Regions from separate parts of the Paenibacillus sp. E222 genome, predicted to be linked through region 2. Evidence: predicted binding sites of a transcription regulator. Region 2 holds the regulator's gene; the other holds the start of a gene.
What was found. Region 2 encodes LexA, which represses DNA repair genes until DNA is damaged. Its sites were predicted from a motif close to CGAACATATGTTCG; they were not measured.

Region 1: a site for LexA is predicted at 7,822-7,835, ahead of recA (recombinase RecA). Genes of this name have one in related genera too.

Annotation. Positions count from the first base shown of each region.
Region 1 covers NZ_CP058552.1:6,001,727-6,014,296, reverse strand. The annotation lists gene yfmH (EF-P 5-aminopentanol modification-associated protein YfmH) at 1-1,226, shown strand, start outside; gene ymfI (elongation factor P 5-aminopentanone reductase) at 1,228-1,998, shown strand; gene HW560_RS26630 (DUF3243 domain-containing protein) at 2,173-2,436, shown strand; gene HW560_RS26625 (DUF3388 domain-containing protein) at 2,634-3,401, shown strand; gene HW560_RS26620 (helix-turn-helix domain-containing protein) at 3,468-4,508, shown strand; gene HW560_RS26615 (hypothetical protein) at 4,576-4,746, shown strand; gene HW560_RS26610 (YajQ family cyclic di-GMP-binding protein) at 4,899-5,390, shown strand; gene pgsA (CDP-diacylglycerol--glycerol-3-phosphate 3-phosphatidyltransferase) at 5,714-6,301, shown strand; gene HW560_RS26600 (competence/damage-inducible protein A) at 6,409-7,665, shown strand; gene recA (recombinase RecA) at 7,905-8,969, shown strand; gene HW560_RS26590 (regulatory protein RecX) at 9,196-9,933, shown strand; gene rny (ribonuclease Y) at 10,244-11,782, shown strand; gene HW560_RS26580 (TIGR00282 family metallophosphoesterase) at 11,945-12,570, shown strand, end outside.
Region 2 covers NZ_CP058552.1:4,169,284-4,181,853, forward strand. The annotation lists gene HW560_RS18890 (aldehyde dehydrogenase) at 532-1,833, shown strand; gene lexA (transcriptional repressor LexA) at 1,945-2,571, opposite strand; gene HW560_RS18900 (LysM peptidoglycan-binding domain-containing protein) at 2,878-3,255, shown strand; gene HW560_RS18905 (DUF896 domain-containing protein) at 3,352-3,561, shown strand; gene HW560_RS18910 (hypothetical protein) at 3,688-4,200, shown strand; gene HW560_RS18915 (HAD family hydrolase) at 4,228-5,034, shown strand; gene HW560_RS18920 (ABC transporter permease) at 5,604-6,533, shown strand; gene HW560_RS18925 (carbohydrate ABC transporter permease) at 6,546-7,415, shown strand; gene HW560_RS18930 (ABC transporter substrate-binding protein) at 7,492-9,123, shown strand; gene HW560_RS18935 (GntR family transcriptional regulator) at 9,228-9,902, shown strand; gene HW560_RS18940 (cupin domain-containing protein) at 9,992-10,537, opposite strand; gene metH (methionine synthase) at 10,717-12,570, shown strand, end outside.

The sequences.
Region 1 (12,570 bases), 1.8 Mb from region 2:
ATAACGGGCTGCATGTTTATATTTTGCCTAAACCGGGTTTCCAGAAAACATATGCCACATTTGCTACTAAATACGGTTCGGTCGACAATCATTTTAAGGTTGAAGGGCAGGAGGAAGTGAAGGTTCCGGACGGAATTGCTCATTTTCTGGAACACAAAATGTTTGAAGAACCAACTGGTGATATTTTTGCCACATTTGCTTCTCATGGTGCTTCTGCCAATGCCTTTACCAGTTTTGACCAGACGGTTTATTTGTTTTCGGCGACGGAACATGTCAATGAAAATATACAAACATTAGTTGATTTTGTGCAAAATCCTTACTTCACCGATCAGAATGTGGAAAAGGAAAAAGGGATCATCGCACAGGAAATTAATATGTATGCGGATAATCCGGATTGGCGCGTTTATTTTGGCCTGATTGAGGCGATGTATCAGAAACATCCGGTGCATATTGATATTGCGGGAACCGTTGAATCCATTGGCATCATAACCAAAGAAACGTTGTATACGTGCTACAACTCTTTTTATCATCCAAGCAATATGCTTCTGTTTGTCGTGGGTGGAGTAGACCCGCAGGAAGTGATCGATATGGTTCGTTCGAACCAGGCGAAGAAAAATTACAAGCCTCAAGGGCAGATTGAGCGAATATTTGAACCGGAACCTAAGCAAGTGGGAGAAGCCAGACGTGAATCCAAATTGGCCGTTTCCCTGCCCAAATGTTTGTTTGGTTTTAAGGAAACCGATGTGGGACTCACTGGAGAAGACCTGCTGCGCCGGGATATGACAACCAAACTAATGTTGGATCTATTGTTTGGTTCCAGTACTCCGCTATTTCAAAAATTGTATGATGAAGACCTGATTTCGGACAGCTTTGGGCATGAATATAACAGTTCGACGCAATATGCTTTTTCGGCTATTGGCGGGGACACCAAAGACCCGGATCAACTGCTTGCCCGCATCCGTGAAGAAGTCGATGCTATTGTGGAAAAAGGATTTGATGCAACCGACTTTGAGCGCGCACGCAAAAAGAAAATAGGTGGATATTTGCGCATGCTCAATTCACCAGAAAACATTGCAAATGAATTTACGCGGCAGCAATTCCGTGGTGGTGATTTTTTCAACATGCTCCCGTTGTATGAATCGCTTACACTGGAAGAGGTAAACCGCAGATTGAAAGAGCATATTCGTTGGGATCAACTGTCGATATCGCTTGTCGTGAGTCCTTAATATGGAGAGGGGAACAGGACAATTGAAGCCAATTGGAGAAATGACGGTACTTGTAACAGGCGCGAGTGGAGGCATTGGAGCAGCTATCGCAGAGCGTTTTGCCAAGGTGGGCATGAATGTAGTGATTCACTATATGAAATCGCATGAAGCAGCTAATGAAGCGGCGAGAAGGTGCATGGAACAGGGCAGTGGTAAAGTCATGACGGTGTCTGCCGATCTTCGCAGCCGGGAACAAATTGAACGTATGCGCGAAAAGCTGGAATCACACGGGCTGATGCCGGATATTCTGGTGAATAATGCAGGGATATCTCATTATGGAATGCTGTCCGATGTTACGGAAGAAATCTGGGATGAAGTGATGGCAATTAACCTGAAAGGCACGTTCTTGTGTACACAGGAAATGATGCCTCACATGATCTCCCAAAGATACGGTCGAATCATAAATGTGTCATCTATCTGGGGATTGTCGGGTGCCTCTTGTGAGGTGTTGTATTCTACTACCAAAGGCGGTGTAAATGCATTCACCAAAGCTCTTGCCAAAGAATTGGCTCCATCTGGCGTAACGGTGAATGCTGTAGCTCCGGGTGCGGTTCAAACATCCATGCTGAACCATCTGGATCAGGATGAACTAAAAATGCTGGAAGAGGAAATTCCGGCAGGAAGACTTGCCCAACCAGATGAAATCTCATCACTGGTCTACTTCCTTGCCCTTCCCGAGTCTGGCTACATTAATGGGCAGATTATAAGTCCAAATGGTGGCTGGCTCACGTAATATATGGGGTGTGAATTTAATTTTGTTTTCACTTCGAGGTAGTATCCTGATGGAAATGTATGATTCGAAGATGATCTTCGATTAATTCCAAAAAGCTCGTATATAAAATGTCCGGGAAGCACATATTACAACTGTTGATTTTAAATCTCATGCGTCAGCTAAGGAGGATTTATCATGTCAACAGAAAAAACGGTGCTCACGAGTTTCGACACTTGGAAGAAGTTTTTGGGTGACCGAGTACAGCAAGCAGAGAAGATGGGGATGAATGAAGAAACCATCAACAAACTTGCGTATGAAATCGGCGACTTCCTGGATGAGAAAGTAGATCCGGCGAACCCTTCCAACCGGGCATTGAAAGAACTATGGGAAGTCGGCGACGAGGATGAACGTCGTACGATTGCGTGCCTGATGGTCAAATTGGCCAAACAAAACGCATAAGATTAACGATGGAAAGCTCCCGCAAGGGGGCTTTTCTCTAATGATTACACATTGATTACAGACCTGTTCTTGTAATTCATTTTCATTTTATATATCATTAACGTGACCCATTTTTAGAAGATATCTCAGATTGTCGTCCAATGGACGCGTTCTGTTACTGTCGAATAATGTGGAATAATGCTTTACGGGGTGTTTAAATGGAATCTAAACAATGGTATATGGAGTATAAAATACATAAGAACAGACCTGGCCTTTTAGGGGATATCGCCTCTATGCTGGGGATGCTTGAAGTAAATATATTGACCATCAACGGTGTTGAAGGCAAAACCCGGGGGATGCTGCTGGAATCGGATGATGACGAGAAGATTCGTCTGCTGGGTGAAATGCTTGGCAAAGTGAACAGCATAACTGTGTCTGCTTTGCGTCAACCGAAACTGGTCGATATTTTGGCTGTACGGCATGGTCGCTATATTGATCGTGATTCGGATGATCGCAAGACATTTCGTTTTACGCGGGACGAACTTGGGTTACTTGTGGACTTTTTGGGTGAAGTATTTAAGAGGGAAGGAAATCAAGTCATTGGTTTGCGTGGAATGCCGCGTGTAGGCAAAACGGAATCCATTATTGCAGGCAGCGTATGTGCAATGAAGCGCTGGACGTTTGTTTCCTCCACACTTCTTCGTCAAACCATAAGAAGCCAGATGTCCGAGGACGAATTGAATCCAAACAATGTGTTTATCATTGACGGAATTGTCAGTACGATTCGTTCAAGCGAACGCCATTATAATCTGTTACAGGACATCATGACGATGCCAAGTACCAAGGTTATTGAACATCCGGATATTTTTGTGCAGGAGTCGGAATATGATTTTAATGATTTTGACATTATTATTGAACTGCGCAACAATCCGAATGAAGAAATTATTTATGATACGTTTACGGCCAGCTACACCGACGAACTGTAACGCTCCGTACGGGATCATGAAATAGATAAGCAACAACCATAGAGATAAACATAAGGAGGAGATGGCATGTCTGAACTGGGTCAGCAGTTAAGAGAGGCCCGGCTGCAAAAAGGGATGAGTCTTGACGATGTACAGGAAATGACTAAAATTCGCAAGAGGTATTTGGAGGCAATAGAGGCAGGAGACTACAAAGTGCTGCCTGGCAGCTTCTATGTGCGTGCATTTATCAAAACCTATGCGGAAACGGTGGGACTAAATCCTGATGAGCTGCTGGAGGGACATAAGAAAGATGTACCTGCAGAAGAAACGGAAGCAACCATGGAGCCGGTTATTCAAAAGCGTTCAAACCGCCCGGTAGAGCGCAGTAACCGTTGGATGTCTGTTGCGCTGATGTGGACTTTTCCGGTATTAATTCTTGTGCTGTTGTACGTGTATGTAGTGATGAACAAGGATGATTCGGATACACAAGGGCTGGATCAGACCAAGATCACAGACAGCCAGCAGCTGCCTCAAGATAAACCGGATGAGCCTACAGATAATGGTCAAGCTTCTAATCCGCCAGCTAATGAATCAGGTAGCGGAGAAACGAATGAAGGCGAGGCTGGCGGTAACGGCGGCGGAACGGCAGAGGGACAGACTGACGGACAAACGGATGGCCAAACGACGGGCGAAAATGAAGAGAACCCAACAGAAAATCCCCCAGCTTCTGTAACTGTGGCTGAAGACGGAAAATCAGGCAATATCACGAACTTTAAAGTGAACGGCAGCGCAGGGCAGCCTGTGACGGTTACGATTAAAGCAACGGGGCATAGCTGGCTGGAAGTATACAAGGGCGAGAACTCTAGTGGAGAGAAGTTGGAGTATGGCAACACCGCTGATGGAGACAGTTATACTTTTGAATTGGACAGTGCAGGAATGTACATTAAGTCCGGTTACGCTGCAGCGACCACAATTGAGGTTGCAGGGCAGGTTGTGACAGACGGGAAAGCGACGAACCGCATTCGGTTAAGGCTTGGTGAGGATACATCCTCAATAGGTAACGATAGCACTACGTCGAATGAAACAGGAAGCACTACCGAAGGAAGCACCAACACTAGCGGCGAATAACCAAAGTTTCTACAGGAGACACTAACCATGTCTTAACTTGCAGTTAACTTTTGGTGAAGTGAGGTGGATGGCTGTGACAGTCAGCTGGATCGTAACAGGTTTGGGGATCATTGTCAGCCTCCTGGGTTATTACTTGACTCCAACTGCCTGGGGTTACGGAATTTTGGGCTTTGGACTTGCACATGTGCTTCTGGGTGTGCTTGACATGTTCAGACAGCCTAATCGCAGCCGTTATTAGAAGGGCGCCGTACGGCGAGCATTTTTGGCAACCATTTCAAGTGGCAGCCAAAAATGCTTTTTTATTTTGAAAAACCTCATAAAATTAGACTTTTGCTTGGCGTATCCTCTATAATGTTACAGAACATATGATTAACTGAAAGGGTGACTGGTTTGAGTTCAGAAAATTCATTTGATATCGTGTCCAAAATGGACTTGCAGGAATTGACAAATGCCGTTACACAAACGGAAAAGGAAATTGGCACGCGTTATGACTTCAAGGGCAGCAAGAGCAGTCTGAAACTGGATAAGGATGCGTTAACGATCGTATCTGATGATGAGACCAAACTCAAGGCTGTCATCGATGTACTTCAATCCAAAATGGCTAAGCGGGGTTTACCTTTAAAAAACATTGATTATGCAAAAGTAGAGCCTGCTTCGTCAGGTACAGTCAGACAGCGTTTGAATTTCAAGCAGGGGATTGATCAGGATATCGCTAAAAAAATCAATATTTTGATTCGTGACTCCAAGATGAAAGTGAAGAGTCAGATTCAGGGAGATCAACTCCGGGTAACAGGTAAAAGTAAGAATGATTTGCAAGCAGTTATGCAGCTGTTGAACGGTGCCAATCTGCCTCTGGACCTGCAATATACAAATTTCAAATAATATCTCCTTTTTGTAGCTAGACGTGTTTTTTGACACTGCAATTGGCGTATATTATACTAAGTGTGCATTGCTAGCAGATAAGCATCAAAGCCCAGTCATCATCGTTTGCTGACTTTGTGAAAAGCAGTACATCTTCTGGAAGTCACCGGAACGTTTAAAACGGTTTTGCGTTTGAACGGTTGACTTTATTTTTTGCGTTTTTACATAGTGAGAGCACTTTTAGTGCTGATTGACAGTGAAACTGTAAATTTCATGTTCCGGATGATGAATACGGGATTAAGATGAATGTTTGGAGTAATGGAGGATAAGAGGGAGGGCGTCTTGTGAATTTACCCAACCGGATTACGCTTGCACGAATTTGCTTAATCCCTTTTTTGATGGTGTTCCTGCTCGTAGATTTTCCGTTCTATCCAGAACCGTTGCAATTGGGAAGCTTATCGCTTCCGTATAATCAATTGATTGCTGCTGTCATTTTTATCATTGCAGCAAGCACGGATGGAATTGACGGCTATCTGGCTCGGAAAAATAATATGGTCACCAACCTGGGGAAATTGCTTGATCCGCTGGCTGACAAATTGTTGGTTACCGCGGTGCTGATTTCACTTGTGGAAATGGGTAAGTTGGATTCCTGGATTGCTGTGGTCATTATTAGTCGTGAGTTCGCTGTTACCGGCTTGCGTCAGATTGCATTATTGGATGGTTCGGTTGTTGCAGCAAGTGCCTGGGGCAAACTGAAGACCGTCGTGCAAATTGTAGCGATTGTGCTGCTGTTGTTGAATAATTTCCCGTTCTCATTCACGGGTATTCACATGGACGTTATTGCTGTTTGGGCTGCAGCGATTATTACGATTTGGTCAGGCATTGATTACTTTATCAAAAACAAAAATTTGCTTCATTTATCGAAAGCTTAACGTTTGAGGTTAAATGGATAAGCATGAAGAAATCATTGGTACGAAGGGCAATAGGAAATCATCCTATTGCCCTTTGATCACTCACCACATGTACAGGAGGATGCTGAATGAAGGCAGAAATCATTGCAGTTGGCACAGAATTGTTGCTTGGACAAATTGTAAACACCAATGCCCGATATCTATCCCGTGAATTGGCTGCGATCGGGATTGATGTATATTTCCAAACGGTGGTTGGTGATAATCTAAATCGACTTAGTGACGCCATTCGCATTGCTCAGGGTCGTGCAGACGTCATTTTATTTTCCGGGGGCATCGGTCCTACACAAGATGACTTGACCAAGGATGCGATCGCGGCGGTCTTGAACCGCAAACTGCATATAGATCGATTGGCTATGGACAAAATTGAGAGCTTCTTCCGAGATCGCAATGTGGACATGACCGAAAACAATCGTCGTCAGGCGATCGTTATCGAAGGTGGAACACCGCTGGCGAACGAAACAGGTCTTGCCGCAGGAAATGCGATTTCCGACAATGGTAAGCATTATGTAGTGATGCCTGGACCGCCGAAAGAGCTGATTCCTATGTTTGAACAGGAAGTTAAGCCTTGGCTGTTCCAGCATGTACTGACAGAAGAAATGCCGATCTACTCAAAAATGCTGAAGTTTGCAGGCATCGGCGAATCGGCATTGGAAGACCGACTCCTAGATCTGATTGATACACAGACAGATCCTACCATTGCTCCTTATGCAAGTGAGGGAGAAGTTACGGTACGTGTATCTACAAAGGCTCCAAGTGAGAGTGAGGCAAAGCTGAAGCTGGATGCAATGGAAGTTCAGATTCGGGAACGATTGCCAGAGCATCTCTACGCGAACGAGGATGTGCCTATAGAGTACACAATTGTTACTATGATGTCTGATATGGGTCTGACCCTTAGCGCGGCTGAGAGCTGCACAGGAGGGCTGGTCATGCAGAGTCTGACATCAGTTCCTGGCAGTGCGTCGATGCTTAAGGGCGGAATTGTATGTTACTCCAATGAAATTAAGGAAAAGCTGCTCCATGTGCCGCATTCCTATCTGGAAGGTGAAGATGCACCTGGCGCAGTGAGTCCGGAAGTGGCTAAAGTGCTCGCAGAGCAGATTCGCATGATTGGGGATGCGGACTTCGGTCTGTCGGTTACAGGTGTTGCGGGTCCGGGTTACTCCGAACGCAAACCGCCAGGACTTGTCTTCATCGCTCTGGCAGAGCGTGGTAAAGAGACAGAAATTCATGAACTGCGCATTAATGGTAATCGGGAGACGGTTCGGATCCGTTCAGCGAAAGCGATTCTTTATCGTTTGTGGCGCAAGCTTGTGGAGATGGACTAGTTCACAGCTCGGATTGCATTTACCAAGGCAAGCAAGTATAATAAAGGAAGACAGAAGAACCGTAAAATCAGGCTTTACAGCCTTGTTTACGGTTCTTTTTTCTGTTTAATGGAAAGTTTCCTTGAGGAAGAGGCGCCTCGGCCTTCACAAAAAAAACGAATGTATGTTCGAAAAAAAGCTTGGCAAACGTGTTAAAACAAGGTATCATTATATTATAAACAGTAAAGGGTGTGAGCTTATTGTCAGACCGTCGTGCCGCGCTTGATATGGCGCTCCGTCAAATAGAGAAGCAATTTGGTAAAGGATCCATCATGAAACTGGGTGAGTCTACTCACATGCAAGTGGAAATAATCCCCAGCGGTTCCTTGGCTCTGGATATTGCATTAGGAACAGGCGGCTTGCCTAAAGGCCGTATTGTTGAAATATATGGACCAGAATCCTCCGGTAAAACAACGGTAGCGTTGCATGCGATTGCTGAAGTACAACGGGTGGGTGGACAAGCTGCATTTATCGATGCAGAGCATGCTCTTGACCCGCAATACGCAAGCAAACTGGGTGTTAACATTGATGAGTTGCTTCTGTCCCAGCCAGATACGGGTGAGCAAGGGCTTGAAATCGCAGAAGCGCTTGTACGTAGTGGCGCTGTCGATATTGTCGTTATTGACTCAGTTGCTGCATTGGTACCAAAAGCGGAAATTGAAGGCGAAATGGGGGATTCCCATGTCGGTTTGCAAGCACGTCTGATGTCTCAGGCGCTGCGTAAACTGTCTGGTGCAATCAGCAAATCCAAAACCATCGCAATCTTTATCAACCAGCTTCGTGAAAAAGTCGGTGTTATGTTTGGTAACCCGGAGACAACACCTGGTGGTCGTGCCCTGAAATTCTATTCTACAGTACGTCTGGATGTACGTCGTATTGAGAGTATCAAGTCAGGCAATGACATCACGGGTAACCGTACCCGTATCAAAGTTGTGAAAAATAAAGTGGCACCACCGTTTAAACAAGCGGAAGTGGACATTATGTACGGTGAAGGTATTTCGAGAGAAGGCAGTATCATTGACATTGGTACAGAGCTGGACATCGTTAACAAAAGTGGTGCGTGGTATTCTTACGAAGGTGAGCGTTTAGGTCAAGGACGTGAGAACGCGAAGCAGTTCATGAAAGAGCATGCAGATATTGCTCAAGTAATTGAACAAAAAATTCGTGAAGCCAGCAACCTGACTACTGCAGTTCCTGCACCTACGACTGAAGATCAACAAAAAGAAGCGGCAGAAGAGCAAGAATTATTTGAAATTAACGAGTAATCCTCTGGATTCCGTACTTATCTGATTGAGCTTGGCTCGATCTAGCTAAGAAGGGTCCAGTGTGTGCTAGCGCTGTCCAACAGCCTCTGTCCGAATGGGCAGGGGCTGTTGGTATGATTACTATTAGTGAGAGGCCGGACATTGTTTCCGGCCTTTTGTATTAGTATCTGATATTTCTTTTGAAATACGTTAAACGTATGAGGTTTAGATGGAAGGGGAGACCGAAATGGATCAACATGAAGATGATTTATATGAAGAAGCCGAGGTGGAGGGAATCTCCCAATTCCCGGATAACGAAGAGCTTACCATTACACGGGTTGAACGAACAAAAAGCAGGGAAGCTCGTTATCGAATTACCTTTGGTTTATATTCAATTACGGTGCTTGAAGATGTAATGATTAAATATCGGATGACCCGGGGTAATACGTTTCTGAAAAAGGACTTGGAAGATATCATAGTAGCTGACGAACGACAGCGGACGTATGTACAGTCTTTGCGATATTTGGAGCATAAACCCCGCACACGCCACGAATTAAGTCAGAAGCTTCGTCAAAAAGAGTTTGCTGCACCGTTGATTGAAGAGGCCCTGGATCGGCTTGAGCGGGAGAATTTGGTCGATGACGAACTGTTTGCGAAGGAATGGACTCGTCAGCGTATGGAGGGACAGCGGAAGGGAAAACTGTGGATAAGGCAAGAGCTGCGTCAAAAGGGCATTGCCAATGAGCTGATTGCTGAAGCGCTTGAAGGTGTAAGTACAGATGCGGAATTTGAGACGGCTCTAACCGCCGGACGCAAAAAATGGAATCAGGTCAAAGGAGACATCCAGGAGAAGAAACGTAAAACGCTTCCCTTCCTGATGCGGCGAGGTTTTTCCATGGATATGGTGCGTCGGGTCGTGAATGGTTTAATTGAAGAAGACGAGGCTAATGACCCCGAAGATGACGAATCGTTGTTATGGGATTAGCAGACTGGACTCACTATACTGCATTCTCTTGACAATTTCTTTCGTCAAATACTAAAATGGACATGAGTCTGTAAGAAATGGACAACCCTTTTTCCTTCCAAAAAAGCGGTTTCTGTTTTTTAAGATTTATACCATTTATGATTATGGGTTCGTCGGAGACGGCGGATAGTGCGTGGAGACATGTACACTTGAAATGAAAATCGGCGGGGGATCGCCGTGAGTATTCGTTATTCCCAAAAATATGTTAGGTTTGAAAACTGCAAATTGACCCAAGGAATGCCTTGGAGGAACCAACGAGGAGGTGAACAGTATGATTGCAATCACGATCGTTCTCGTTGTTGCCGCGCTATTCATTGGGTTCGGAGTAGGATACTTTATTCGCAAATCTCTTGCAGAAGCTAAGATCTCCAGTGCGGAACAAGCTGCCGTACAAATCGTGGAGAGCGCGAAGAAAGAGGCAGAAGCACTGAAGAAAGAAACGGTGCTGGAAGCGAAGGATGAAATTCATCGCATTCGCGCCGAAGCTGAAAAAGACACTCGTGAACGTCGGAACGAAATTCAACGACAAGAAAGACGATTGTTGCAAAAAGAAGAGTCGCTGGATAAAAAGTTGGAATCACTCGAACGTAAAGAAGAGCAAGTGGCTAACAAAGAGAAACGAATTGATGAGACACAGCAGCAGATCGAAATGATCTACAAAAACCAGGTGACGGAGCTGGAGCGCATATCCAACCTCACTATGGAAGACGCACGCAGTATCATACTGTCCAACGTAGAACAGGAAGTACGTCATGAGACTGCTCAAATGATCAAGGACATTGAACAGCAAGCGAAGGAAGAAGCGGACAAAAAGTCCCGCGAGATTATTACACTCGCCATCCAACGCTGTGCGGCTGATCACGTGGCGGAGACAACGGTATCCGTTGTTACTTTGCCAAATGAAGAAATGAAAGGCCGGATTATCGGTCGTGAAGGACGTAACATCCGTGCGCTTGAAACCCTTACAGGGATTGACCTCATTATCGATGATACGCCAGAAGCTGTTATTCTGTCGGGCTTTGACCCGATTCGCCGTGAAATCGCCCGTACTGCCCTCGAAAAATTGGTGGCTGATGGACGTATTCACCCGGCACGGATTGAAGAGATGGTGGAGAAATCCCGCAAAGAAGTGGATGAGCGTATCCGTGAATACGGTGAGCAAGCTACCTTTGAAGTGGGCGTGCATGGTCTGCATCCGGACTTGATTAAAATTTTGGGCCGGTTGAAGTTCCGTACAAGCTATGGTCAAAACGTTTTGAAACATTCGATGGAAGTCGCTTATCTGGCTGGATTGATGGCTGGCGAACTCGGAGAAGACGTAACCCTAGCAAGACGTGCAGGTCTATTGCATGACATTGGTAAAGCGCTGGATCACGAAGTGGAAGGATCACACGTCGAAATCGGCGTGGAACTAGCGAAGAAATACAAAGAACATCCGGTTGTAATCAACAGTATCGCGTCCCATCACGGGGATTGCGAAGCGACTTCGGTTATTGCGATGTTGGTTGGCGCAGCAGATGCGCTCTCCGCAGCAAGACCGGGCGCACGCCGCGAAACGCTGGAAACGTATATCAAACGACTGGAGAAGCTGGAAGAGATTTCGGAATCGTTCGAAGGTGTCGAGAAATCGTATGCCATTCAGGCAGGACGCGAAGTTCGCGTTATGGTACAGCCTGAGAAAATCGACGATGCTGAAGCCTTCCGCCTCGCGCGTGACATCACGAAGATGATCGAGAACGAACTCGATTATCCGGGTCACATCAAGGTCACCGTCATCCGGGAAACCCGTGCGGTTGAATACGCAAAATAGAGCATTATGGAAAAGTGGCCGCAGTAGTGGGCCACTTTTCCTGTTGATAGCCAGTTAAAAGGCATTTTTATAATAAAATTGATGAGCAAGAGATAGAGGTCCTGCGAAGTTTCGGATGCTTAGAAGAAGGCTGCGCTTGGTAGGGATTAAGGAGGCAGTAAAATGAAAGTTTTGTTTATTGGTGATATTGTGGGGAATGTAGGGCGTAAGGCGCTGAAGGAAAACCTCCCCTACCTCAAAACGAAGTATAAGCCACATGTAGTCATTGTGAATGGGGAGAATGCAGCGGCAGGCCGGGGAATCACCGGGGCAATTGCGAATGAATTCTTTAACTGGGGTGTGCATGGCATCACCCTTGGTAACCATACCTGGGACAATAAGGACATATTTGATTTTATAGATGATGAGCCACGTATGATTCGTCCTGCGAACTTTCCTCCAGGAACACCAGGACGTGGATACACGGTAGTCAAAGGTGAAGGTAAGGAGCTGGCGATTGTCAATCTGCAAGGCCGGACGTTCCTACCTGCTCTAGATTGCCCATTCCGCGTTGCCGATGAAATTGTGGATGAACTGCGTCAGGACCACAAATGCATTTTGGTCGATATGCATGCTGAAGCCACATCTGAGAAAATTGCCATGGGCTGGCATCTGGATGGACGTGCATCGCTGGTCGTAGGTACACATACACATGTGCAGAGCAATGATGATCGTATTTTGCCAGGAGGAACAGCTTATTTAACCGATGCGGGCATGGTAGGGCCGCGTGACGGCATATTGGGCATGGA
Region 2 (12,570 bases):
TTTCTGAGTAACTTAGAAGCGTGATGCGGTAGCCACATTCTTTAGTTTTTTTAGACGACGAATCATCTGAATCATCCTTCCTTAAGATATGAGGGCCATTGTAGCAATGACCTCTTTTTTTGTCAATCCTATTCTCGTAAACATATGCAGTAAGTATCCTGATTCCAAGTATATATCAAGTGTATTTAATGAAGAGAAAATTCAGGAAGAAATAACATAGGCAGAAACCGTGTGTGCTATCGAGAACGATTACTATCTCACGTTGTAGTAGATCAGGGACCGAAACAAAAAGGTAAAGGGAAAGCTGGTATTCGTAGTGTAGGTCTTGGCATCTTAGCATTGAGGTTTTATGTAGACAATAAGAACGAGAATGGTTAATTAAATTTTGATTATATCGTTGAAGCGAAAGTACATATTAATTGTTTCCTCTATTTCAACAGTATCTATATGTTGATAGTTTCATATAATTGCGTTATAATTCATTTATGTTTTTAGAAATTAAATTTTGAACAATTAATTGGAGATGTTAATATGGAACAAGAGAAGCAACTGGTTTCCGCACAGCGGACATTTTTTTATACAGGTCAAACGAAGTCTATTGAGTACCGTATTCGTGCTCTTCAGCAATTAAGACAAGGAATTGAGAAATATCAGCAACGTATTCTTGACGCACTCCGTGCGGATCTAAATAAATCTGAAACAGAGGCTTATGGCTCCGAGATTCGAATTGTGTTGGGTGAACTGGATTTTGCATTGGAACACTTGGAGGAATGGGCAACACCAAAACCTGTGCCTACAAATTCTGCTATACCTGATGGTACAAGCCTAATTTATCCAGAACCTTATGGAGTTGCTCTTATTATTGCACCATGGAACTATCCGTTCCAGCTGGCTTTCGGCCCTCTAATTGGAGCCATTGCTGCGGGTAACTGTGCTATTATTAAGCCGTCTGAATTAACTCCAGCCGTATCACGTCTGACTTATAATTTGATTCATGAGATATTTCCTAGTGAGTACCTGGCAGTTATGGAAGGAGAAGTCGAGACCAGTACAGCATTGCTGAAAGAAAAGTTTGATTATATTTTCTTTACAGGCAGTACAGGTGTTGGCCGCATTGTTATGAAGGCAGCTGCTGAGCATTTGACTCCAGTTACGTTAGAACTAGGGGGTAAGAGCCCAGTCATAGTTCATCAGGATGCGGATTTGAAGCTGGCGGCTCAGCGCATTGTTCGTGGTAAATTTCTGAATGCTGGGCAAACCTGTGTCGCTCCTGACTATTTGCTTGTACATGAGGATGTACATGACAAATTAGTGGAATTGATCGGTGCAGAAATTCAGGACAAATTTGGAGACGATGTGTTGCAAAATGCTGATTTTCCGCACATTGTCAACGCACGTAACTTTGATCGTTTAGCGGTGTTACTCCAAGATGGCAAAGCAGTGATTGGTGGACGATCTGAACGTGATCAGCTGCTCATTGAACCAACAGTACTGGGGGAAGTGGATTGGAAATCCCCAGTGATGCAAGAGGAGATCTTTGGTCCAATTCTTCCTGTGTTTAAGTATACTGATCTTAACCCGATGCTAGATGAGATTGTTCGCCGTCCAAAACCACTGGCATTATATCTCTTCACGCAAGATGAAAATCTGCAGAATCAGGTTCTGAATCAAGTATCTTTTGGTGGTGGTTGTATTAATGACACATTGTCTCATATGACATCACATTATCTTCCATTCGGCGGCGTAGGAGAAAGTGGAATGGGTTCTTACCATGGTCAACAGAGTTTTGATGTGTTCTCTCATCATAAGAGCATTCTTAAACGCAGCGAATAGTTGTTAATGTAGAACAATATAAGTAATATGTAGAAAAAAAGAGGTTGTCCCGTTGAACGGGACAACCTCTTTAAGTATCTTATTGTGAAACAGTGAACAATAAGATACATATTAATGAATATCACGGAAAAGGCCAATGACTTTGCCCAGGATGCTAACGTGTTTCAAACGCAATGGTTCAAAAGTCGAATTTTCCGGTTGAAGACGAATATGATCTTTTTCTTTGTAGAACGTTTTTACCGTTGCTTCATCGTCTTCAGTCATGGCTACTACGATGTCGCCGTTATCCGCAGTTTGCTGCTGACGTACGATAACATAGTCTCCGTTAACAATGCCTGCTTCAACCATACTGTCTCCCACGACCGAAAGCATAAATACTTTCTGATCGCCTACATAATGCGTAGGAAGAGGGAAGTAATCTTCGATATTTTCTGTTGCTGTGATTGGAACCCCTGCAGTAACTTTACCCACGACTGGAATGCGAGCAACGCTGTGAGCAAACTGATGTGAATGCTCTGACTCTTCCTGGCTGAGAAGTTCAATGGCTCTTGGTTTGGTTGGGTCGCGTCTAATCAGACCTTTCTTCTCCAAACGATCCAGATGTCCATGTACTGTAGAGCTGGAAGCCAACCCAACGGCCTCACCAATTTCGCGTACGGAAGGAGGATACCCCTTCAACCGGACTTCATTGCGTATAAACTCCAGAATAGCCTGTTGCCTGCTGGATATCTTCGACATACCGTATCAACCCCATTTTAGTAACGTTTGGGAAAATTATAACATAGAACCTCCGTTCGTACAAACATAAGTTCTAAATAAAATGCCATAAAATCAATGTTTTTTTTGCAAATTAAGATGAAAAATTTCTTTTAGTCTAATCAAATACTGCAAATGACAGTTCCCATACAATAGAAGAAAGATAATGGAATGTAGGATGTTACAAAAAAAAGCGAACAATTGTTCTAAAAAGTTATTGTACAAAACAAGTGTTCGTGTTATATTGATTTTAACGGATAGGAACAAACGTTTGGAGGTCGATATTTAATGAGATATTCTACTTATCAAAGCATTTACGAACCGGTGCATTCAGAAGTGGTTGAAACGAACATAAGGAATTTTAAGAAGGTTTTTGCAAAAGGTAATGTCCCAACATGGGTCTTGAAATTAATAATCGTAAGCTTAATTATACTGGTTGGATGCAGTACAGTATTGACAGTGTTTGCTGGTAATGAAAATGATCTGTTGCCTGGCGGGAAGATAGCAGTTTCACAAGGAGATACACTATGGAGTATATCATTGAATCACAAACCGGAAACAATGGATACACGTATATATATAGAAGCAATTAAGAAAGTCAATCAACTTGGATCAACTTCAATACAAGTGGGGCAAGTCTTAATACTGCCTCAATTCACACAATAAAACTGCATATTCACACGCATTAATGCGTGTCAGCTTGACAAGCTGCCCTTATCATGTCAAAGTTAATATGACTTTGTATTTTTGGAGGGGACAAGCTTGGATATAGATAGTCTGGTAGCACGTATTAATGAATTGGCTCGCAAGCAAAAATCTACTGGATTGACAGAGGAAGAGCTCGCTGAACGTGCCAAGCTTAGAGAAATCTATTTGAATAACATTCGAAGCAATTTCAGACAACAACTGGATTCGATTGAAATCGTAGATGATGAGAACGATCAAGGCCACCAAGGCAAACTCAAACATTAAGGAAACCTAATGATATCATTATGATATTTAGGTTTCTTCCTGTTATCTAGAGGTTGCAAATTATAGGGGGAAATGTTGGTTTACTGTTATGTAAGCCGATACAAAGAACATCTAAGGGGGATTCTCATGTCGCGTTCGTTCGAGAGAACGGTTCGGAAAAATTCTAAGCAGTTGAATCAGCAACGTAAAAAAAGCGGTCAACCGATTTCAGGTACACCAGGTGAGGAAGTATTTAAAGGACGCAGCCTTCTGTTTCCTATTTTTCTGATCGGACTAGCATTCCTGTACCTCTTTATGAGTACATTTCTTGTCAAAGCTCCGATGACCACCTGGGACTGGGTGACCATGTTGCTGTATGTATTTTTGGCAGTCATCTTCATGCTCCGTCGTCCTTATGTCAAAATAGGAAGTAACCGGATTTTGACGACAAAAGGGAACCGTGAGCGTTCAATTGGAGTCGACGATATCGTGAAATTCAGATTTGAGCCAGGCACGGTTGTGATTGAGCATAATGCACGAGGTAAGAGATGGGTATTTACCAAACTACTCAATCGTTATGATACCGATGCAATCACTGAGCGTCTTCTGAAATTCGCCAAAGCACATCAAATCACCGTGGAAACATACGAGAAAAAGTAATTTTGCATAAAGGGGAAGATGACCGAAATGGCGTTAAAAGCGATTTTGTTCGACCTGGATGATACTTTGCTGTGGGATGAGCGCAGTGTTCGAGAAGCCTTTCATGAGACTTGCCTGATCGCTGCTCAAGAGACTGGTGTTAAACCCGAAGAACTTGAAGAAGCTGTTCGTAATGAGGCACGTAATCTGTATGAGTCTTATGAAACTTTTTCGTTTACCAAAATGATTGGGATTAACCCGTTTGAAGGTCTTTGGGCTAACTTCACGGGTGGGGATCAGCCGGAATTTCGCCAGTTGGAGCAGCTTGCACCTGCATATCGTAAAGAGTCATGGCGTCGTGGCTTGTTAAAGCTGGGTGTTGATCGTGAAGATCTGGCGGAACAACTCGCCTCACAATTTGGGGCAGAGCGGAGATCAAGACCCCATGTCTATGAAGAAACGATGGAAACGTTGAGTCATCTACAAGGGAAGTTCAAGCTTTTGCTTTTAACCAACGGCTGTCCTGCTTTACAACAAGAGAAGCTTGATGGCGTTCCTGAATTGGCTCCTTTTTTTGACGAAATTATTATCTCGGGTACATTCGGTAAAGGAAAACCTGATCCTTCGATCTTCGAGCACGCATTGAGTAAGCTGGGAGTGCAACCTGAGGAGAGTTTAATGGTTGGAGATAAGCTTACGACTGATATTCGTGGAGCGTTGTCTGCAGGTATTCAATCTGTTTGGATTAACCGTGAGAACAAAGAGAATACCGAATCGTATGTGCCTGACCATCAAATCAAGCATTTATCCGAATTGGAACGAATCATTGCTGAATTCTCAATTAGTGCATCATAAATCGTTTTTTTCTTGTACTGCTCAAACATTGTTAGGTTTTATGAGATGTATTTTATCCATAAAACCTAACAATGTTTTTTTGTTTTGGGACAGCTTGAACTGAACCGTAATTACGAAATATAAAATTTTTTATTAAAAGTTATTGATATTATAGAACTGCTGATTTAGAATATAACTAACATACTAGTACAACTAGTATGCGAAGAAATGCAGCGGATATCTGTGACTTACTCGAATGAAGTGAAACAGGAGTTATTCGCTCTAATTTTGCTTTCTATTGTAAGCGCTTTAAATAATTTAAGAAAGCCACTTAATTCAGTAAAAACAACAGGTAGTGGTTAGTAACAAAATGATGGTAAGCATCTTAACCGATATGTATCTCTAGTGATTGCCAGAATTGATACCGCTTACATTATTGATTTTGTAGTGGGGGTGAAGTTCATCTAAATACTTGTCTTCTACAAAAGGAAGAGATGATAAGACTTGACCGAAAACGCTTTTAGTTTATCAAGCTAAGGATCGGAGTGAAATAATATATGGAGTCTGAAACCGCTAAAACTACACTAACGATGATATCTTTACGTAAAGAAAGCAGGTTAAGAACGGCTGCAGCTCTGCTTCGCAAAGATTGGCAGCTGTACTCGCTGTTAATTCTTCCAATTATCTATCTTATTATTTTCAAATACGGGCCAATGCTTGGTAATGTAATCGCCTTTAGACGATTTGTACCGGGAGGCAGTATTTTTGGAGAGACGTGGGTTGGATTCAGGTATTTTCAGATGTTCATTCAAGATCCAACCTTTTGGAAAGTATTTGGAAACACACTTATGCTCGGTGGACTTGCGTTACTTTTCACCTTCCCAGTTCCGATCATTTTTGCATTGCTGCTGAATGAGGTGAAAAGCAACCGCTTCAAAAAGTTTGTGCAGACCGCATCGTATCTTCCGCACTTCTTGTCCATCGTCATCGTTGCCGGAATGATTCTGCAATTAACGGCAGTTAATGGCTCAATTAACGGAATGGTATCATTTTTTACCGGAGACAGCATTCCTTTCATGCAGCGAGCCGAATGGTTCAGAACAATCTATATCACTTCTGAGGTTTGGCAAGGAATGGGGTGGGGAGCCATTCTATATTTGGCTGCATTGACAACCATTGATGATTCTTTGTATGAGGCTGCGCGGATTGATGGTGCGAACCGTTGGAAGCAGACCCTCCATATAACCATACCGGGTATTCTCCCAACGATCGTTACATTGCTGATTTTGAACATGGGTAATTTCCTTGCGGTTGGATTTGAGAAAATCTTGCTCCTTTACAATCCGCTGATCTACGAGACATCTGACGTGATTTCTACTTATCTGTACCGGGTAGGTTTGCAGTCGAGCAATTTCAGCTATGCTACCGCCATTGGGTTGTTCGAATCCATTATTGGGCTGATCCTGGTATTCTCGGTTAATGCAATTTCACGCAGGCTGACACAACGAAGCTTGTGGTAAAGGAGGAGCAATATGCTGGAGTCAAAATCATACAAAGTATTTAAAGTGTTCAATGCCATCTTTTTGCTGCTTGTGGTGTTCATCACGCTCTATCCGTTTCTGAATGTTGTGGCCCAATCCTTCAGTAGCGAGGCTTATATTAATTCAGGCAAGGTGAGCATTATCCCAAGAGGATTTAATGTTGAAACCTACAAGACGATCTCTCGTGACAGCATGTTCTGGACCAACTATAAAAACACAATTATATATACGGTTGTAGGTACTTTAATTTCCATGTTCATGACGACGATTTTCGCTTATGCCTTGTCCAAGAAAAGATTAATGGGACGAAAGTTTTTGACGATGTTTGCAGTTTTCACGATGTTTTTCAGTGGCGGCTTGATTCCTAACTATGTCTTGATTAACTCTCTAGGCTTCAATAATACGATGTGGGCACTGGTTGTGCCTGGTGCAATCAGCATTTATAACATGTTAATTATGAAATCATTTTTCGAAAACATGCCTGAGGAGCTTGAGGAAGCGGCAGCAATCGACGGTTTGAATACGTACGGCATTTTGTTGCGGATCATTCTACCGCTGAGTAAAGCTGTCATGGCAACGATGGTTCTGTTTTACGCTGTAGGACACTGGAATTCATGGTTTCCCGCATTTCTGTATCTCGACAAAAAGGAACTGTTCCCAGTAACAATCTACTTGCGTAATATGATCGCCGGCGCGACTGGTGGGGCTTCCGCGGGAGCATCAGCAGATAATTTGACTCAGATCGCTGCGAATATTAAATCGGTCACCATGGTACTTACCATTCTTCCTATTCTGACCATCTATCCTTTCGTCCAAAGATATTTTGTAACCGGTATCATGTTGGGATCTGTTAAGCAGTAAAACAGTAATCCTAAAACGATATAGTTCAACATCTTGATTGTAAGCCAATCTAAACCACATGCAGGGGGAGAATTGAATGAAACAGAGACCACGTAAGCTGGTAGGCAAGATGGTATTGGCAACAATGATGAGTGTCGTTCTGGCAGCATGTAGCAGCGGAGCTGGTGGAGACAAAGTCGAACCAGAATCCAAGGGAGCCATGGAATCCTATGGTGTAGGGCAGACCTTTAAAGCCACTGAACCGTTTAATCTATCTATTCTGTACAGTGACCAGCCTGCATACCCGTACAAGAAAGATTGGCTCCTGTTCCAAAAAATCTCGGAAAAAACCGGAGTTACGCTTGATCCTACCATCGTACCGATGAGTGACTATCCCCAGAAAAGATCTCTTTTGATCAGCTCTGGAGATGCTCCACTGGTTATTCCGAAAACCTATCCAGGTGAAGAAGCGGCTTTTGTATCCTCGGGTGCGATTTTGCCAGTGAGTGACTATGTTGATTTGATGCCTAATTTCAAGGATAAAATAGAGAAATGGGGACTTGAGGATGAGCTGGAGGGCCTTCGACAAGAAGATGGGAAATATTATGTACTTCCAGGTTTACACGAAGAGGTATGGCCAGACTATACGCTTATTGTGAGAACTGATATTTTTGAGAAAAATAACATTGCCATTCCGAAGACATGGGATGAATTGTATGAGGCTGCCAAAAAGCTGAAAGAAATTTATCCGGATTCCATTCCATTCTCTGATCGATTCAAGTTCAATAGTACGCTGGGTATTGCAGCTATTGGTTTTGGGACAAAAGCTGGATGGGGATTCGGTAATGGTCTGACATATCAGGCAGACAAGGATGAATTTGTATACACGGCTACAACACCGGAATATAAAGATATGTTAACTTACTTCAACAAGCTTGTATCGGAAGGACTTCTGGATAAGGAAAGCTTCACGCAAGACGATGATCAGGCTACACAAAAATTCGTTTCTGGTAAATCATTCATGATCAATGGTAACTCACAAACGTTAGTACTGCACCGTAATGACATGAATAAAACATTGGGAGAAGGGAATTTCTCCATCGCCAAAATTACGGTCCCTGGTGGTCCAAAAGGCCAACTGATGTCTGGCTCCAGACTTGAAAACGGTGTCATGATTTCCGGGAAAATTAAAGACAGCGAAAACTTTAAAGCAACCATGCAATTTATTGACTGGTTATATTATAGTGATGAAGGTCAGGAATTTGCTAAATGGGGTGTTGAAGGCGAAACCTTCACCAAAAAGGACGGCGTTCGTAAACTGGCAGAAGACGTGAATTATAACGGATTGAATCCGAAGGGCACGAAAGATTTGCGTATAGATTACGGCTTCTCTGGTGGTGTGTTTGCATATGGAGGCACGACAGATTTGCTGCAATCCATGTTTAGTGAGGAAGAACTGAAATTCCAACAAGACATGAAAGATACAAAAGAAGTGATTCCTGCAGAGCCACCAATTCCTTACTCGGATATCGATCGTGAACAAGTCACGCTGCTCAGTACACCACTCAAGGATTTTTCGGATCAAAATACACTTAAATTCATTTTGGGAGAACGCAAACTTACCGAGTTTGATGCATTTGTAAAAGAATTGGAAAGCCAAGGATTGTCTCAATATATGCAGCTTGCCAACGACACGTATAAGAAGTACAAAGAAAACAAGCAACAGTAGTTCTGAATTGAAATTTGCCCATTGCCGTTTCACTGAGGGAATTTTAGTGGAGCGGCAAATTGTGCTAAGATGGATGAATACGGCTGAGAGGAAGAGGTTACGGAATGTCACTTAATCAAAAGATTAGAGGTTCGACCCGGGATTATTCATACAATCTGATAAAGGAACGAATTCTGCACCTTGAACTTGAGCCTGGTACCAAGATTTCCGAGAAGGAAATTGCCGATGAATTGCAAGTAAGCAGAACGCCAGTACGTGAAGCATTCATGAAGCTTGCCGAAGAAGAATTACTGGATATCATTCCACAGAGTGGAACCATCGTGTCCCATATTAATCTGGAGCATGTTGAAGAAGGCAGGTTTATGAGAGAGAAGATGGAGAAGGAAATTGTTACTCTGGCTTGTACTTCTTTTCCGGAAGAATTCAGATTCAGACTTGAAACCAATATTGCCATGCAGGAAGTATGTATAGGAAAAAATAACTTCTATCGGCTTTTTGAACTGGATGAAGAGTTTCATCAAATATTGTTTCAAGGCACAGGAAAAATGAGAAGTTGGAAAATGCTGCAGCAGCTCAATATTCCCTTTAATCGCCTTCGTTTGTTACGCCTGTCTGAAGATTCCGATGCAGAGGTTATTATTTCACAACACAAAGAAATATACCGACTCATCACGGAACGTGAAACCGAGCGAGCTGTTAAGGTTATGGAAGCTCATCTCAGACTCGTTGTTGTTGAACAAGAGAAGATGAAGGCCAAATATCCGCATTATTTTATATAAAACATCAAATGTTGTATACTTTCTCCATATGCAGAAACCCCTGTTCGAAATGAACAGGGGTTTGTTGAGCAAATGATAGAATTTGCTAATTAGGCTTGTTTGATAAACGTTGGATCAGGGTACGGATCTGCGATCCAGCCATCTTTTTCAATGAACAGCCGCACGGCAATGATTTGTTTATTCTCCATCAATGTGAAGAAGTGTGGGGTGTTCTCAGGTACCGAGATAACGTCTCCAGGAGACAATTCTACATTAAAGTAACCTACATCATCTGTAGCTTTGATGACAAAGATTCCTTTGCCGGCTACAATTGCACGGATTTCATCTTCAGCATGAGTGTGAATCTCTTCAAATTTGGCAAGCTTCTCTTCAATATCTGGTGTTTGTTCTGATAACGTTATTACATCCCAGATTTGGTATCCGCGACGTGCAGCCAAGTCTCTGATTTCATAGTCATATGTTTTTAGGACTTCTTCTTTTTGTTCATCTGTGAGTCCAAAGTTGTTTTGCAGATCAGTGTTTAATTTTGACGCGTCCCATTTTTCAAATAAAACATCATATTTGTTTAAGAAATTTCGAACATTTTCGTCTCCAGTGATACGTTCGTTCGTATTTCGGATTACAATTTCAGCCATGTTCTTTCCCTCTTTTCCACTTGGTTTAATCGCTATTATATCGGATTCCTCTATTTTTGTCGATTCACAAATTGATTCGAACTTCAACAAAAACCGCCAGGGGACTGATCAAACCCGATCTTTCACATTAAGTTAGTTTCTGTTAAACTAAGATTTAACGTTTTGCGGAGGTGACGATATTGGATAAGCTTAGCTTACATGATGCATTAAAACAACGAATATTGATCCTCGACGGTGCAATGGGGACAATGATTCAGCAGGTTGAACTCACAGGCGCAGATTTTGGCGGAGAAGACCTGGATGGGTGTAATGAAATGCTTGTACTTACACGTCCAGAGCTGATCCAGCGTATTCATGAGGAATATCTGGAAGCCGGTGCTGACTTGATTGAAACAAATACGTTTGGTGCAACTTCAGTTGTACTTGCTGAATATGACATTCAGGACCGTGCACGTGAAATTAATCTCGAAGCAGCCAGAATTGCAAAAGCGGCCGCGGATCGATTCTCGACACCGGAGTCTCCACGTTATGTGGTCGGCGCTATGGGCCCTACTACCAAAACGCTGTCTGTAACAGGTGGAGTAACGTTCCAAGAACTCATCGACAGTTATTTTGAGCAAGCGCTTGCTTTAATTGAGGGAGGCGTTGATGCGCTGCTGCTTGAAACCTCACAAGATACGCTTAATGTAAAAGCAGGTAGCATTGGAATTCAACAGGCATTCGAGCAAAGTGGTATCAAGCTTCCCTTGATGATCTCAGGAACGATCGAACCGATGGGTACAACCCTCGCTGGTCAGAATATTGAGTCTTTTTATATATCCTTAGAACACCTTAACCCAATTTCAGTGGGACTAAACTGTGCTACAGGTCCGGAATTCATGCGTGACCATATTCGCTCGCTTTCCGGGATGGCTTCAGTTGCGGTAAGTTGTTATCCAAATGCAGGTCTTCCGGATGAGAACGGTAATTACCATGAATCCCCTGATTCGCTTGCTCAGAAAATCGGCGCTTTTGCCGAGCAGGGCTGGTTGAACATTGCGGGTGGCTGCTGTGGGACAACACCTGCACATATTCGGGCAATGCGGGATACACTTGCCAAGTACCCTCCAAGAGAAATGAATGGAACACATCCACCAGCATTGTCGGGAATTGATCCAGTCTACGTTGAACAGGACAATCGCCCTTACATGGTTGGGGAACGTACGAACGTACTTGGATCACGGAAATTCAAGCGTCTTATTGTTGAAGGGAAATATGAAGAAGCTTCGGAAATTGCTCGGGCTCAGGTGAAAAATGGGGCACATGTTGTCGACGTTTGTGTTCAAGACCCGGACCGTGAAGAAGCCGAAGATATGGAGAAATTCCTTGAACTTGTTGTCAAAAAAGTAAAGGTGCCACTTATGATCGATACGACGGATGCAGCCGTTATCGATCTTGCACTGCAATACTCTCAAGGTAAAGCGATAATTAACTCCATTAACCTTGAGGACGGCGAGGAAAAGTTCGAGCTGGTCACTCCGCTCTTGCATAAATATGGCGGTGCTGTCGTTGTCGGAACGATTGATGAACGTGGTCAGGCCATTAGTCGTGAGGACAAGCTGGAGGTAGCCAAGCGATCTTACGATTTGCTGGTGAACAAATATGGGTTAAAAGCAGAAGACCTAATTTTTGACACCCTGGTGTTTCCAGTAGGGACGGGCGATGAACAGTATATCGGTTCCGCCAAAGAAACAATTGAAGGTATTCGTGTCATTAAAGAAGCGATGCCTGAATGTCATACGATACTGGGGATCAGTAACATTTCATTTGGATTGCCTGAAGCAGGGCGTGAAGTGCTGAACTCTGTATTTTTATATGAGTGTACCAAAGCAGGTCTCGATTATGCCATCGTTAATACAGAGAAGCTGGAGCGTTATGCATCCATTCCGGAAGAAGAGCGCAGACTCTCGGAAGAGCTGTTATATAATACGAATGACGAGACACTGGCTGCTTTCGTAGCGGCGTTCCGTAACAAAAAGGTCGAGAAAAAAGAA